Linked DNA regions of Sinorhizobium fredii. The protein of the gene in region 2 interacts with the protein of the main gene of each other region in a pairwise test. Links are inferred from orthologs where the notes say so. Each region holds a gene or a part of one and is shown on either strand. Other genes may lie near its edges.

Region 1 (6,655 bases), 970 kb from region 2 along the record:
GAGCGGCCGACGGGCCGCTCCTCCCGCTGCTCCCCGCCCAGTTGGAGCTTGTCCGTTGCCATTGCCTTCATGCCCAATCCTAATCGAACGAGGACCGCTCCGGCCGCTGAAGATCAGCGCCTGCCGCGCGGCGGTCGCGTTCCCGGCCGCTTGCCTGCGTTCATGCGATCGCGGCGGCCGGACTTGTGAAAGGAGCGCATTGCCGTCGGCATCTTTCGCCCTTCGCTCAGCATCTCGAAGCGGAGCGCGCCGGCGAGCGGCACGGCTTCTGCGAGCTTGACGCGGACCGGATCGCCGAGCCGATAGCCAAGTCCGGTTTTTTCGCCGGAAAGGGCCTGATGCGCTTCGTCATAGATGAAGTAGTCGCGTCCGAGCGTAGATATAGGGATGAACCCATCCGCACCATAGGCGGGAAGGGTGACAAATAGTCCCGCCTTGGTGACGCCCGAAACGCGCCCGTCGAACTCCTCGCCGACGCGTCCGCTCAAGTGATGGGCGATCAGCCGGTCGACCGTATCGCGTTCGGCCGCCATCGCGCGCCGCTCAAAGGTGGAGATTTCCGCTGCGATATCGTCGAGCACGCCCTCTTCCTGGTGTGTCAAGCCGCCCTCGCCAAGCCCGAGCGCGCTCACCAGCGCCCGATGCACCACTAGGTCGGCATAGCGCCGAATCGGCGAGGTGAAATGAGCATAGCGCATCAGATTAAGGCCGAAATGGCCGATGTTCTCCGGACTGTAGATCGCCTGGCTTTGCGACCTCAGCACCATCTCGTTGACCATCGTCTCGTAGGGTTTGCCGTCGGCCCGGGCGAGTACGCCGTTGAAATGGTTGGCGCGCATATTGCCGCCTTTGGAGAGCGAGATGTCGAGCGTCGCCAGGAACTCGCGCAGGCTTTCCTGCTTGGCGAGCGACGGCTGGTCATGGACGCGGTAGATCAGTGCCTGGCGTTTCTGTTCCAGCGTCTCCGCGGCGGCGACGTTGGCCTGGATCATCATTTCCTCGATCAGCCTGTGGGCGTCGAGCCGCTCCGGCACGAAGACCCGGTCGACGGTCCCATCCGGCTTCAGGATGATCTTGCGTTCGGGCATGTCGAGCTCGAGCGGCTGGCGCCGTTCCCGCCCGCGGCTGAGAATGCGGTAGCCTTCCCATAGCGGCTTCAGGATCGGTTCCAGGATCGGCCCGGTCTTTTCGTCCGGCGCGCCGTCGATGGCGGCCTGGGCCTGTTGATAGGAAAGCTTGGCGGCGCTGCGCATCATGATGCGGTGGAACGTATGCCCCGCCTTACGGCCCTCCTTGGAGAAGCGCATCCTGACGGCGAGCGCCGGGCGATCGACGCCTTCCTTCAAGGAGCAGAGATCGTTGGAGATTCGCTCGGGCAGCATCGGCACGACGCGATCGGGGAAATAGACGGAATTGCCGCGTTTCAACGCTTCGAGATCGAGAACCGATTTCGGCCGGACGTACCAGGAGACATCGGCGATCGCGACCGTGACGATGACGCCGCCGGGATTGTCGGGCGAGGGGTCCGGTTCGGCATGGACGGCGTCGTCGTGGTCCTTGGCATCGGCCGGGTCGATGGTGACGAGCGGCAGCGAGCGCCAATCCTCGCGATGCGCCATTGTGGCGGCCTCTGCCGCATCGGCCTCCTGCAGCACACGCTCCGGAAAAATGTGAGGAATGCCATGCGCATGGATGGCAATCATCGAGATCGCCTTTTCGGAAGCGACGGAGCCGATGATGTTCTGCACCTGTGCACGCGGCAGGCCGTAGCGGCCGAGGCGGGCGAGATGCACTTCGACGAGGTCGCCGTCCTTGGCCTCGCCGGTGAATTCCGGATCGACGAGGACTTCCTCGCCCCGCTTGTCGATCGGCAGCAGCCGTCCGCCGCCGCCCGGTGTAGCGCGGAAAACGCCGAGCACGGCATCCTTGCGCTTGTCGAGGACCTTGATGATGCGCGCCGTGTAGGCCGGCCCGCCGCGCTCCTTGGCCGGGAAGATCTTGGCAAGCACCCGGTCGCCGAGACCGGCGACGGGTATCTTGCCCTTCGCCTTGCCGACGGCAGACTGCCGGATGAGGACGGCCGGCGCGACGCCGTCGTCGTCGAGCCATTCGGCCGGCCGGCCGATCAATTCGCCGTCGATATCGCGGATCGTGATGTCGAGCACGGTCACCGGCGGCAGGGCGCCGGGGCGAACGAGCGACTTGCGCTTCTTCTCGACCAGCCCGTCCTCTTCCAGCGAGCGCAGCAGCGCCTTGAGTTCGACGCGAGCTTCCCCCTTAAGGCCGAAGGCCTTGGCGATCTCCCGCTTCGAGGCCTGCTGCGGGTTTTCGGCGATGAAGCGCATCAGCATGTCGCGTGACGGAACGGCGCCGTGGATGATCGTTTCCTTTTGGGCGGGCGCCGCCTGGGCCGCGCGCAACTGCTTCTTGCCGGCGCCTCTTGCGGGCCGTTCGGTCGGATCGCGCGGAATTCTGCTCAAGGTCAGTCCTTCTTGGCCTTCGCGGCCGTCTTGCTCTTCGCCTTTGCAGCGGTCTTGGGTTTTCCGGTTTTCGTCGCCGTGCTCTTCGTTGCCGCGGCCGCGGATCGGCCCCGGGCCGACTTGCCCTTCGACACGCCGCTTTTCGCCGCGCGTTCGGCGATCAGTGCGAGCGCCTCTTCGACGCTCACCGATTGCGGATCCTTGCCCTTCGGCAGGGTTGCGTTCACCTTGCCCCAGTTGACATAGGGGCCGAAGCGACCGTCGCGTACCGTAATCGCCCCGCCGTCGGGATGTTCCCCGAGTTCCTTGAGAGCGGCGGCGGTGCGCCCGCGGCCGCCTTCTGCAGCCTTCGACTGCTTGTCGGCGAGTGCAGAAACGGCCCGATTGAGGCCGATCGAGAAGACGTCCTCGACAGACTCCAGATTGGCATAGGTGCCGTCATGCAGCACGAACGGGCCGTAGCGGCCGATCCCGGTCGAGATCATCTTGCCGGTCTCCGGATGCTTGCCGATGTCGCGCGGCAGCGAGAGAAGGGCAAGCGCCTTCTCGTGGTCGATCGTCGCCGGCGTCCAGCCCTTGGGAAGGCTTGCGCGCTTGGCCTCCTTGCCGTCGCCCCGCTGGACATAGGGTCCGAAGCGGCCGCTGCGCAGCGTGATTTCCTCGCCGGTGTGCGGGTCCTTGCCGAGGCTCTGCGGCTCGTTCGACACGGAGGCTTCCGCCTCGCCGTTGCTTTCCGACGAAAGCTGGCGCGTATAATTGCACTCCGGATAGTTGGAGCAGCCGACGAAGGCGCCGTATTTGCCGAGCTTCAGGGAGAGCTTGCCGGTGCCGCAGACCTGGCAGGTCCGCGGGTCGCCGCCGTCTTCGCGATTCGGGAAAACGAGCGGCGCCAGCTCCTCATTGAGCGCATCGAGCACATTGGTGACACGCAGTTCCTTGGTATCCTCGATCTGCGAGAAGAAATCCTTCCAGAACTCGCGCAGCACGTCTTTCCAGTTGAGCTCGCCGGCGGAAATCTGATCGAGCTTCTCCTCAAGCGACGCGGTGAAGTCGTACTCGACATAGCGGGTAAAGAAGCTCTCGAGGAAGGCGGTGACCAGCCGGCCCTTGGCCTGCGGCAACAGCTTGCGCTTGTCGATCGTCACATAGTCGCGGTCGACAAGCGTGCTGATCGTCGCGGCATAGGTAGAGGGCCGCCCGATGCCGAGTTCTTCCATCTTCTTGATCAGCGTCGCTTCCGAATAGCGCGGCGGCGGTTCGGTGAAGTGCTGGGTGGCGTTGATTTTCTGCTTGGCGAGGTTTTCGCGCGCATTGATCTCGGGCAGCCGGCCATCCTCATCGCCGTCGTCCGCCTGCTCGCCGTCTTCCTTCATGTCGGTATAGGCAGCGATGAAGCCGTCGAAGCGGATGACCGAGCCGGTGGCCCGGAGGCCGGCTTTCCTGCCGCCATTGTCGGCCGCGATCTCGGCCGTCGTCCGTTCGATCTCAGCGGAGGCCATCTGGCTGGCGATGCCGCGCTTCCAGATCAGATCGTAGAGCTTCAGCATGTCGCCGTCGAGGAAGCGGCGGACCTGATCTGGCGTGCGGTTGAAGTCGGTCGGCCGGATCGCTTCGTGGGCTTCCTGAGCGTTCTTCGCCTTGGTGGAATAGAAGCGCGGCTTTTCCGGCAGGTAACGGGGCCCGAACTGGCCGCCGATCGCCCGACGCGCTGCATCGATCGCCTCCGGCGCCATCTGTACGCCGTCGGTACGCATATAGGTGATGAGACCGACCGTCTCGCCGCCGACATCGACGCCTTCGTAGAGCTTCTGCGCCACCTGCATGGTGCGCGACGCCGAGAAGCCGAGCTTGGAGGAAGCGGCCTGCTGCAATGTCGAGGTGGTGAAGGGCGGACCGGGATTGCGCTTGACCGGCTTCGCCTCGACGCTCTCGACCACATAACTCGCGCCGTCGAGCAGCGCCTTCAGCCGATTGGCCTCCTCGCCGTTGCCGATCGACTTCGCCTGCAGCCGCTTGCCCTCCGCCGAGACGAGCCGCGCTTCGAACTCGTCGCCGCGCGGCGTCTTCAAGAGCGCCGCGATATTCCAGTATTCCTCCGTGACGAAGCGTTCGATCTCCGCCTCGCGGTCGCAGACGAGCCGCAGCGCCACCGATTGCACGCGGCCGGCCGAGCGCGCGCCGGGCAGCTTGCGCCAGAGAACCGGGGAAAGATTGAAGCCGACGAGGTAGTCGAGCGCGCGGCGGGCGAGATAGGCGTCGACCAGCGAGATATCGATGTCGCGCGGGTCCGCCATCGCATCGAGCACCGCCTTTTTGGTGATGGCATTGAAGACGACGCGCTTGACCGGCTTGTCGCCGATCACCTTCTTTTTCTTGAGGAGATCGAGCACGTGCCAGGAGATCGCCTCACCCTCGCGATCCGGGTCGGTTGCGAGAAACAGCCCGTCCGACGACTTCACGGCGTCGGCAATGTCCTTCATCCGCTTGGCGGAGGCGCCGTCGACTTCCCACGACATTTCGAAATCTTCGTCCGGCCGAACCGATCCATCCTTGGCCGGCAGATCCCGCACATGGCCGAACGAAGCAAGTACCTTGTAGCCGGGGCCGAGATACTTGTTGATCGTCTTGGCCTTGGAAGGCGACTCCACCACTACAACATTCATCGTCATTCTCTGAGACAATCTCTTCTGGCAAGGCGCAGGTGTTGCGCGGCCTTTATGGTGGCCACGAAATGGACAGGGATTCGGGCGCGGTCAAGGGGTTTATCGAAAATAGCGAACCGCAACCAAACCGCAACATTCGATTTTCCGCAACTTCCGGTGGTTCGTTTTGCGACTTCCGCGTGTAGAGCTGCGTTTGCCGCCTATTGCGGTGGCGCGAGGGATACGAGATTGCCGCCGTGGCGGCTGAGCTGGCCGGCAAGATCGAGCTCGAGAAGCACGAGGTGCACCTCGGAGGCGGAAAGGCCGGTGTGGCGGATGATGTCGTCGATCTCGACCGGCGTCGGACCGAGCGCTTCGACGACAAGGGCGCGGCCGCCTCCTCCGGGCGAAGGCATCGTGGGCGGCACGGCGGGCGCATGTTCAGGCACCGGCTCCCGGGCGCTCAGCCGCGAGAATAGATCGTCGCGGCTGAGCGGCGCCAATCCCTCCAGAACGTCGGCGGCGGAGGTGGTGACGATCGCGCCCTGTTTCAGGAGATCGTTCGTGCCGTGACAACGCGGATCGAGCGGTGAGCCCGGTACGGCAAAGACGAGCCGGCCGAAATCGGCCGCATAGCGGGCGGTGATGAGCGAGCCCGAACGGCTGGCGGCTTCAACAATTGCGACGCCGAGGCTGATGCCGGCCACCAGGCGATTTCGTCTTGGAAAATCGCGGGCGCGCGGCTCCCAGCCGAAGGGCATTTCGCTGATCGCCAAGCCCGCTTCCGCGGTGATCTGCTGCAGGAGGCCGACATTTTCGGGCGGATAGGGTTGGTCGATGCCGCGGGCGAGGCCGGAAGTAATGACATAGCCCGCGGCACCGGCGTCGCGCGCGATCATCGCTGCGAATTTCGCGCCGCTGACCGAGGCATTGCGCGAGCCGACGATGCCGAGCGAGGGGCGGCTTGCCGCCTGGAGGTTGCCCTTCATCGCAAGAAGCGGCGGAGCGGCGTCGATTTCCTTGAGCGCCGGCGGATAGTCCGGCTCGCCGATACCGACAAATACCGCGCCGAACCGATGCGCCGCCTCGAGCTCGCGCTCCGCGTCTGCCACCGAGGCGATGCGGAACTGTCGATCCGAGCCGCCGCGCCGCGACAGTTCCGGCAGCGCCTCGAGCGCCGCCTCCGCGGAGCCGAAGTGGTTGACGAGGTCCCGAAAGGTCGCCGGACCGACATTATCGCTGCGGATCAGCCGCAGCCATGCGATTCTCTGCCGCTCCGTCAGCGCGGTTCCGTTACGTCGAGCGATGCCGGCCGGCATTATCCCTTTTCTCCGATCCGGCTTTCCGTACCGCTCAAGAGCCGCTGTATGTTGGCGCGGTGCTTGATCCAGGTGATGACCGTCATCAAGGCGAAGAGCAGGGCGATCTTCCCGTATCCGGTGGCGTAGAGTGCAATCGGCATGATCGCGGTGGCAACCAGAGCCGACAGTGAGGAGTATCGGGTGATCTTGGCCGAGACGAGCCAGATCGCGG
Region 2 (6,432 bases):
TCCCCACCAGGAGCCGAGCAGCAGCGACGTCCCGGCGACGAAAAGCAGGCTGCCGCTGTAGAGGGGATGGCGGACATAGCGATAGGGTCCGGTGGTGACGACCCGTTGTCCCCGCTCGCTCTGCACCTTGACTACCGGCGCCGCAAAACTGTTTTCGCGCATGACCCGGTAGCTGAAGCCGACCGACAGAACGACCAGCAGTGCGCCCGCCGCCTGCACCCAGGGCGGCACTGCCGACCATTCGAACCGGGCGGCATCGAGCGCCATGAAGGCGAAGGCGCCGAACAGGAACAGGACAAGCACGCAGATGAGCACCTTGTCGGCCCTCGGCTGGTCCTTCTGGATGGGTGCGGCCAATCGCTCCTTGAGCAGCGCCGGATCGTGCCAGGCAAGCAGGAACCCGGTGCCGAGCGAGAGTGCCAGCATGAGGGCGAGGTAGATCCATGCCGCCGTCCAGTCGAAGGTTCCGGCAGATACGAAGAGAACGACTCCCATGATGCCGAACCAGACGACGGTCTGAGTGATCAACCTGGCGACCATCGGTGAACTCCCTTGCAACATCCATGCTGCCCCGCCCGGTGTCCTCGAACTTAGCGGCGCAGTGGGGCACGTTTGCGGCAAGCGCGGGCGGCATTTTCGGCGCGTTCACGCGGTTGTGCACGGAACCGGCCTCAAAACGGCTCCGGCGGATTCCTACATGATTTCCGTCTGCAAACCGATTGTGAGGCCATGATGAGAAAGGAGGGCCGCGAGTGCATGGCTATATGATGAAGGAGCCGATGCTGATCATCGCCGGTGGGCGCCTGTGCCCTTCTGATCCTTCTCGTCACCCAGATCCCGGGCGCGTCGCCTTGATGTTGGCCGGTCTTCAGATACTTTCGAGAATTTCCATCGTTCGAGGGTCTCGGACGCCGCTGTAGTAGCGATCGAGCGCCCTTGCGAAGGCGCCGCCGGCCGGGTCGGCGGCCTCGAAGAGCGTCATCGACGAGCGGAACTTGAGATCGTCCGGCCGGCCGAAAATCTCCAGCGCGCTGCGCCCTGCTACCAGGTTCACCGCCTCCGTGCATTCGATGAGGCGCCGGCCCAGCAGCGGGTGCTTGAGATAGGCTCGCGCCTCATCGATATCCGCTATCGCGTAGCGCTGCGCCATCGAGGAATGGCCGAGGCCCTGAACCTGTGGAAAGATGAACCACATCCAATGGCTGCGCTTGGCGCCGACGCGGAGCTCCGCCAGCGCCGTTTCATAGACGCCTTGCTGTGCCGTGACGAAACGTTCGAGATCGAAGGCGTTGCTCATCGGCTTGCCTTGTGCCGCCGTCAGGCAGGCGCTGTCGCGGCCCCTACCATCGCTGATGAACATGGACCTTGATCAGCCGCTCGTAAAGTGCGGCGATTGCCTCCATGGCCGCTCCGTCGATCGGCGGAAGGGCGCTCGCCGCCGCGTTCGATTGCGCCTGGCCGGCATTGCGAGCGCCGGGGATGACGACGGAAACCGCTTCCTGCTCGAGGATCCAGCGGAGCGCGAACTGCGCCATCGGCACGCCGGCCGGCACGAAAGCACGCAGTTCCTCCACCGCCTCCAGCGCCGCCTCGAACGGCACGCCGGCAAAGGTCTCGCCGACATCGAAGGCTTCGCCATGGCGGTTGAAGTTGCGGTGGTCGTCCGCGGCGAACGCCGTGTCCCTGCCGATTTTGCCGGAAAGCAGCCCGGAGGCGAGAGGTACGCGCACGATGATGCCGACATTCTTCTTTCTTGCCTCGGCAAAGAACAGATCGTGCGGCCGCTGGCGGAAGATGTTGTAGATGATCTGCACCGTGGCGACGCCCGGATACTCGATCGCCTTCAGCGCCTCTTCGACCCTTTCGACCGAAACGCCGTAGTGGCGGATCTTGCCCTTAGCTTTGAGCTGGTCGAGTGCTTCAAAAAACTGCGGCCGGTAGTAGACGTCGGTCGGCGGGCAGTGGAGTTGCACGAGATCGAGCGTCTCGACGCCGAGATTCTCGAGGCTGCGGTCGATGAAGGGCTCGATATTGGCGCCCGTATAGCCGTCGGCGACATGCGGATTGAGCCGGCGGCCGGCCTTGGTGGCGACGAAGGGCTTCTCACCGCCGCGTTCCTTCAGCACCGCCGCGATGATCTTTTCCGAGCGCCCGTCGCCATAGACGTCGGCCGTGTCGATGAAGGTCACGCCACTATCGAGCGCCGCGTGCAGGGCGCGCTTGCCGTCCTCCTCGCTGACATCGCCCCAGGAGCCGCCGATCTGCCAGGCGCCGAAGCCAAGCTCCGAAATCGCCGCGCCCGTCCGTCCCAAAATTCTCGTCTTCATCTGCAGGTCTCCTCCATTATCCTGAAATCGCAGCGGCGCCGTGCGTGCTTATCGATCAATTGTATGATGATTGTGAGGCCGAGGAAAAGGCGTTCAGTCCTCGCTCGACAGGATAGCCCTGCCGCGGCTGAGATCGCTCACGAGTGCGCGTGTTGCGTCTGCCGCGTCCTTCGGCAGCCCGATCGCCAGCACCGCGCCCGTGTCGGTGAAGCTCTCGCTGGCGATCGAGACGCCGCGAGCGGCAAGCCGCGCCTTGATGAGGGCGAGATCGGCAAAATCGCAGGCGACCGTGGCCCGCAGCGTCTCGACCAACTCGACCTTTTCCGCGGTCCTGAGGCAGAGCGCGGCAGTGCCGCCATAGGCCCGGACCAGTCCGCCGCTGCCGAGGAGGATGCCGCCGAACCAGCGCGTGACGACGACTGCGACCCGGTCGAGCGACTGTCCGTCGATCGCCGCGAGAATTGGCTTACCTGCGGTGCCGCTCGGCTCGCCGTCATCATTGAAGCGATAGGTCTGGCCGATGCGCCAGGCCCAGCAATTGTGATTGGCGGTGGGGTCGGAATGGGCAGAGAGAAAGGCCTTTGCGGCCTGCTCGTCGTCGATCGGACCGGCGATCGCCAGAAAGCGGCTCTTCTTGATTTCCTGTGTCGAGGTCTCGATGCGCTGAAGGGTGAACATCCGCTGTTTCCGGTTTGGGAGCGGTCATAGCGGAATGGGGGCACTTCGTCATCTGTGATGAATTGCCTGCCGAGGCGCACCTCGCCCCTCCCCAACCCCTCCTCACACGGGGGAGGGGCTTGAGCCTCCGCTGCGGCCGACTGCCATGCCGGAACACTCTCGCCTGCTGCAACGACCAAACGCGGGCCTAAAGGGTGCGGCAGCTCAAGCCCCTCCGCCTTGTGGGCCCTTGTGGGGAGGGGTATGTCCAGAGTCTCAGCCGATCGCCATCAGGCTGGCATTGCCGCCGGCGGCGGCCGTGTTGATCGAGGTGGAAACCTCCTCGACCAGCCAGTTCAGGCAATAGGCGTCCGGATTGCGGCCGATTTCCTCGCCGGAAGCCGCCTGGACGAGCACGAGCGGACCGGGAAGCGCCGCAATTGCCTTGTTAACGTCGCGGATGCGTTCGGCGTCGCCCTCGACCAGCGCGCCGGCAAAGGGGCCGTCGGCGGCCCAGTCCTTCGACCAGGAGACGCGCAGCGCGACGCTGTGCGGCAGGTTCTTGAGCGAGGATTGCAGGCCGGAGGCGGCGTTGACGACGACGCTGTTGCCGGTCGCGAGCGCCGCGGCGAGCTGGTGATAGAGGCCGCTCTCGGTCGCGGGCACAAGGAGAACGCGGCCGCGCGGATGCAGCGCATAGAGATTGCGCTCGCCGACCGGGCCGGGGAGTTCCACATCGAGCCCCAAAGCCGAGTTGCTGCCGGCGTTGCGCGCTGCTTCCGCTTCCGCTGTGGCGCTCTTGCCGTCGAGCCACTTGGCGAAATCGAGCAGAACGGGATCGGTATGCACGGAGCTGTGCTGCGGCGGCACCGGGGCCGTCGTCACCAGCCGGCCGAGATAGAGCGGCCCGCCGGCCTTGGGGCCGGTGCCGGAAAGGCCGCGGCCGCCGAAGGGCTGCACGCCCACCACCGCGCCGATGATGTTGCGGTTGACATAGAGATTGCCGGCCTTGATGCGGCTCGTCACATGAGCGATCGTCTCGTCGAGGCGGGTGTGCAGGCCGAAGGTCAGTCCGTAGCCAGTGGCATTGATGTCGTCGATCAGCCGGTCGAGGTTGTCGCGGCGGTAGCGGATGACGTGCAGCACCGGCCCGAAAACCTCGCGCTGGAGATCGGAGAGCTTCTCCAGCTCGATGATCGTCGGCGGCACGAAGGTGCCCTTTTGCGTCTCGGCGGCGAGGCCGATCTGCTCCACCTTGCGGCCGAGCCCGCGCATCCGCTCGATGTGCTTGTCGATCGTCTCCTTCGCATCTGCCGTGATGACCGGACCGACATCGACGGAAAAGCGATCGGTGCGGCCGATGTTCAATTCGTGCAGCGCTCCCCTCAGCATGTTGAGGGTCCGGTCGGCGATATCCTCCTGCAGGCAGAGCACGCGCAGCGCCGAGCAGCGCTGTCCGGCGCTGTCGAAGGCCGAGGCGATGACGTCGCCGACGACCTGTTCGGCAAGCGCCGAGGAATCGACGATCATCGCGTTCTGGCCGCCGGTCTCGGCAATCAGCGGGATTGGCCGGCCGGAGGGCGAAAGCCGATCGGCGAGCTCAGCCTGGATGAGCCGCGCGACCTCCGTCGAACCGGTGAACATCACGCCCGCAGTCTCGGGCGCTGCGACCAGCGCGGCGCCGACTCGGCCGTCGCCCGGAAGGAACTGCAGCGCGCTTGCCGGCACGCCGGCCTCATGCAGAAGGCGCACGCCCTCGGCGGCGATCAGGGGCGTTTCCTCCGCCGGCTTGGCGAGCACCGGGTTGCCGGCGACAAGGGCTGCAGCAACCTGGCCGGTGAAGATGGCCAGCGGGAAGTTCCACGGGCTGATGCAGACGACGGGGCCGAGCGCCCTATGGCCGCGACCGAGGGTGCGGCGCGTCTGCTCGGCGTAATAGCGCAGGAAATCGATCGCCTCGCGCACCTCGGCAATGGCATTCAGCACCGACTTGCCCGCCTCGCGCATGATCAGCCCGAGAAGCGTCGGCATGCGTGCCTGCATCAGGTCGGCGGCGCGCTCGAGGCAGGCGGCCCGTTCCGCCGGCGGAACGGCAGCCCAATTCGAGGCGGCATCGGCGGCTAGGCGAGCGGCCCGTCTTGCATCCTCCTCCGACGTCTCTGTGACCGAGCCGACGCGGTCGCGATGGTCGCCCGGATTGACGACCGGCCGGGTTTCGCCGCCCGCCGCGCCGGTCGCGAGTTGCGGCACCGCCGTCCAGGCGATCGCGGCGCTCGCCTTCAGCGTCTCCGTCAGGGAGGCGAGCGTCGCTTCGTTGGAAAGATCGAGGCCGGCCGAATTGGGGCGTGCAGCGCCGAAGAGCTCGGCCGGCAGCGCGATCTTCTCGTGCTTTGCGCCGACCACCGGCATGGCGCGGACGATCTCCACGGGATCGGCGACCAACTCGTCGATCGAGACCATCGGATCGGCGATGCGATGCACGAAGGAGGAGTTGGCACCGTTCTCGAGCAGGCGGCGCACGAGATAGGCAAGCAGCGTTTCGTGCGTGCCGACCGGCGCATAGATGCGGCAGGGCCGGCCGAGATTCTCCCGGCCCACCACTTCCTCATAGAGCGGCTCGCCCATGCCGTGCAGGCACTGGAATTCGTATCTGCCGACGTGAAAGTCCTTGCCGGCCATGTGGTAGATGGCGGCGAGCGTCTGGGCGTTGTGGGTGGCGAACTGCGGGAATACCAGCTCGGTCGCCGAAAGCAGCTTGCGGGCGCAGGCAATGTAGGAGACGTCGGTGTGAATTTTGCGGGTGAAGACCGGGAAATCTTCGAGCCCGTCGAGTTGCGCCCGCTTGATCTCGGCGTCCCAATAGGCGCCCTTGACGAGTCTGACCATGATGCGCCGGCCGGCGCGCCGCGCCAGGTCGATGATGAAGTCGAGCACGAAGGGGCAACGCTTGCCATAGGCCTGCACGACGAAGCCCATGCCGTTCCAGTCGGCGAGATCGGCGTCGAGGCAGAGCTCTTCCAGAAGGTCGAGCGAGAGTTCCAGCCGGTCGGCCTCTTCGGCGTCGATGTTGAGGCCGATATCGTATCTCTTGGCGAGGATCGCGAGCGACTTCACCTTCGGCAGCAATTCTTCCATCACCCTCAACGCCTGCGCCCGCGTATAGCGCGGATGGAGCGCGGAGAGCTTGATCGAGATGCCGGGACCTTCATAGATGCCCCGTCCGGCCGAAGCCTTGCCGATCGCGTGGATGGCGTTCTCATAGTCCTTGTAGTAGCGCTTCGCGTCCGCGGCGGTCGTCGCCGCTTCGCCAAGCATGTCGTAGGAATAGCGGAAGCCCTTCTGTTCTAGCGCGCGGGAGCGTCGCAGCGCCTCGTCGATCGTCTCGCCGGTGACGAATTGCTCGCCCATCATTCGCATCGCCATGTCGACGCCACGGCGGATCACCGGT

Evidence for each region.
Region 1: the proteins of NXT3_RS02280 (region 2) and topA interact in binary tests that used the Escherichia coli proteins (3 or more experiments, as listed by UniProt). The link is inferred for Sinorhizobium fredii from one-to-one orthologs.

Annotation. Positions count from the first base shown.
Region 1 is NZ_CP024307.1:1,430,632-1,437,286, forward strand. What follows is about bases 2,283-5,504. They hold topA (type I DNA topoisomerase), read right to left. Parts: upstream 5,144-5,504; coding sequence 2,483-5,143; downstream 2,283-2,482. Other genes in these bases: rnr (ribonuclease R), read right to left, coding at 2,283-2,480; NXT3_RS06900 (DNA-processing protein DprA), read right to left, coding at 5,344-5,504. In the rest of the region: NXT3_RS06885 (DUF983 domain-containing protein), read right to left, coding at 1-71; more of rnr, read right to left, coding at 114-2,282; more of NXT3_RS06900, read right to left, coding at 5,505-6,441; glycerol-3-phosphate 1-O-acyltransferase PlsY, read right to left, coding at 6,441-6,655. UniProt on the Escherichia coli protein: Releases the supercoiling and torsional tension of DNA, which is introduced during the DNA replication and transcription, by transiently cleaving and rejoining one strand of the DNA duplex.
Region 2 is NZ_CP024307.1:466,140-472,571, forward strand. Bases 1,214-4,212 are described here. They hold NXT3_RS02280 (IMPACT family protein), read right to left. Parts: upstream 3,006-4,212; coding sequence 2,421-3,005; downstream 1,214-2,420. Other genes in these bases: NXT3_RS02270 (DUF1810 domain-containing protein), read right to left, coding at 1,214-1,297; NXT3_RS02275 (aldo/keto reductase), read right to left, coding at 1,341-2,327; putA (trifunctional transcriptional regulator/proline dehydrogenase/L-glutamate gamma-semialdehyde dehydrogenase), read right to left, coding at 3,261-4,212. In the rest of the region: NXT3_RS02265 (methyltransferase family protein), read right to left, coding at 1-540; more of NXT3_RS02270, read right to left, coding at 869-1,213; more of putA, read right to left, coding at 4,213-6,432.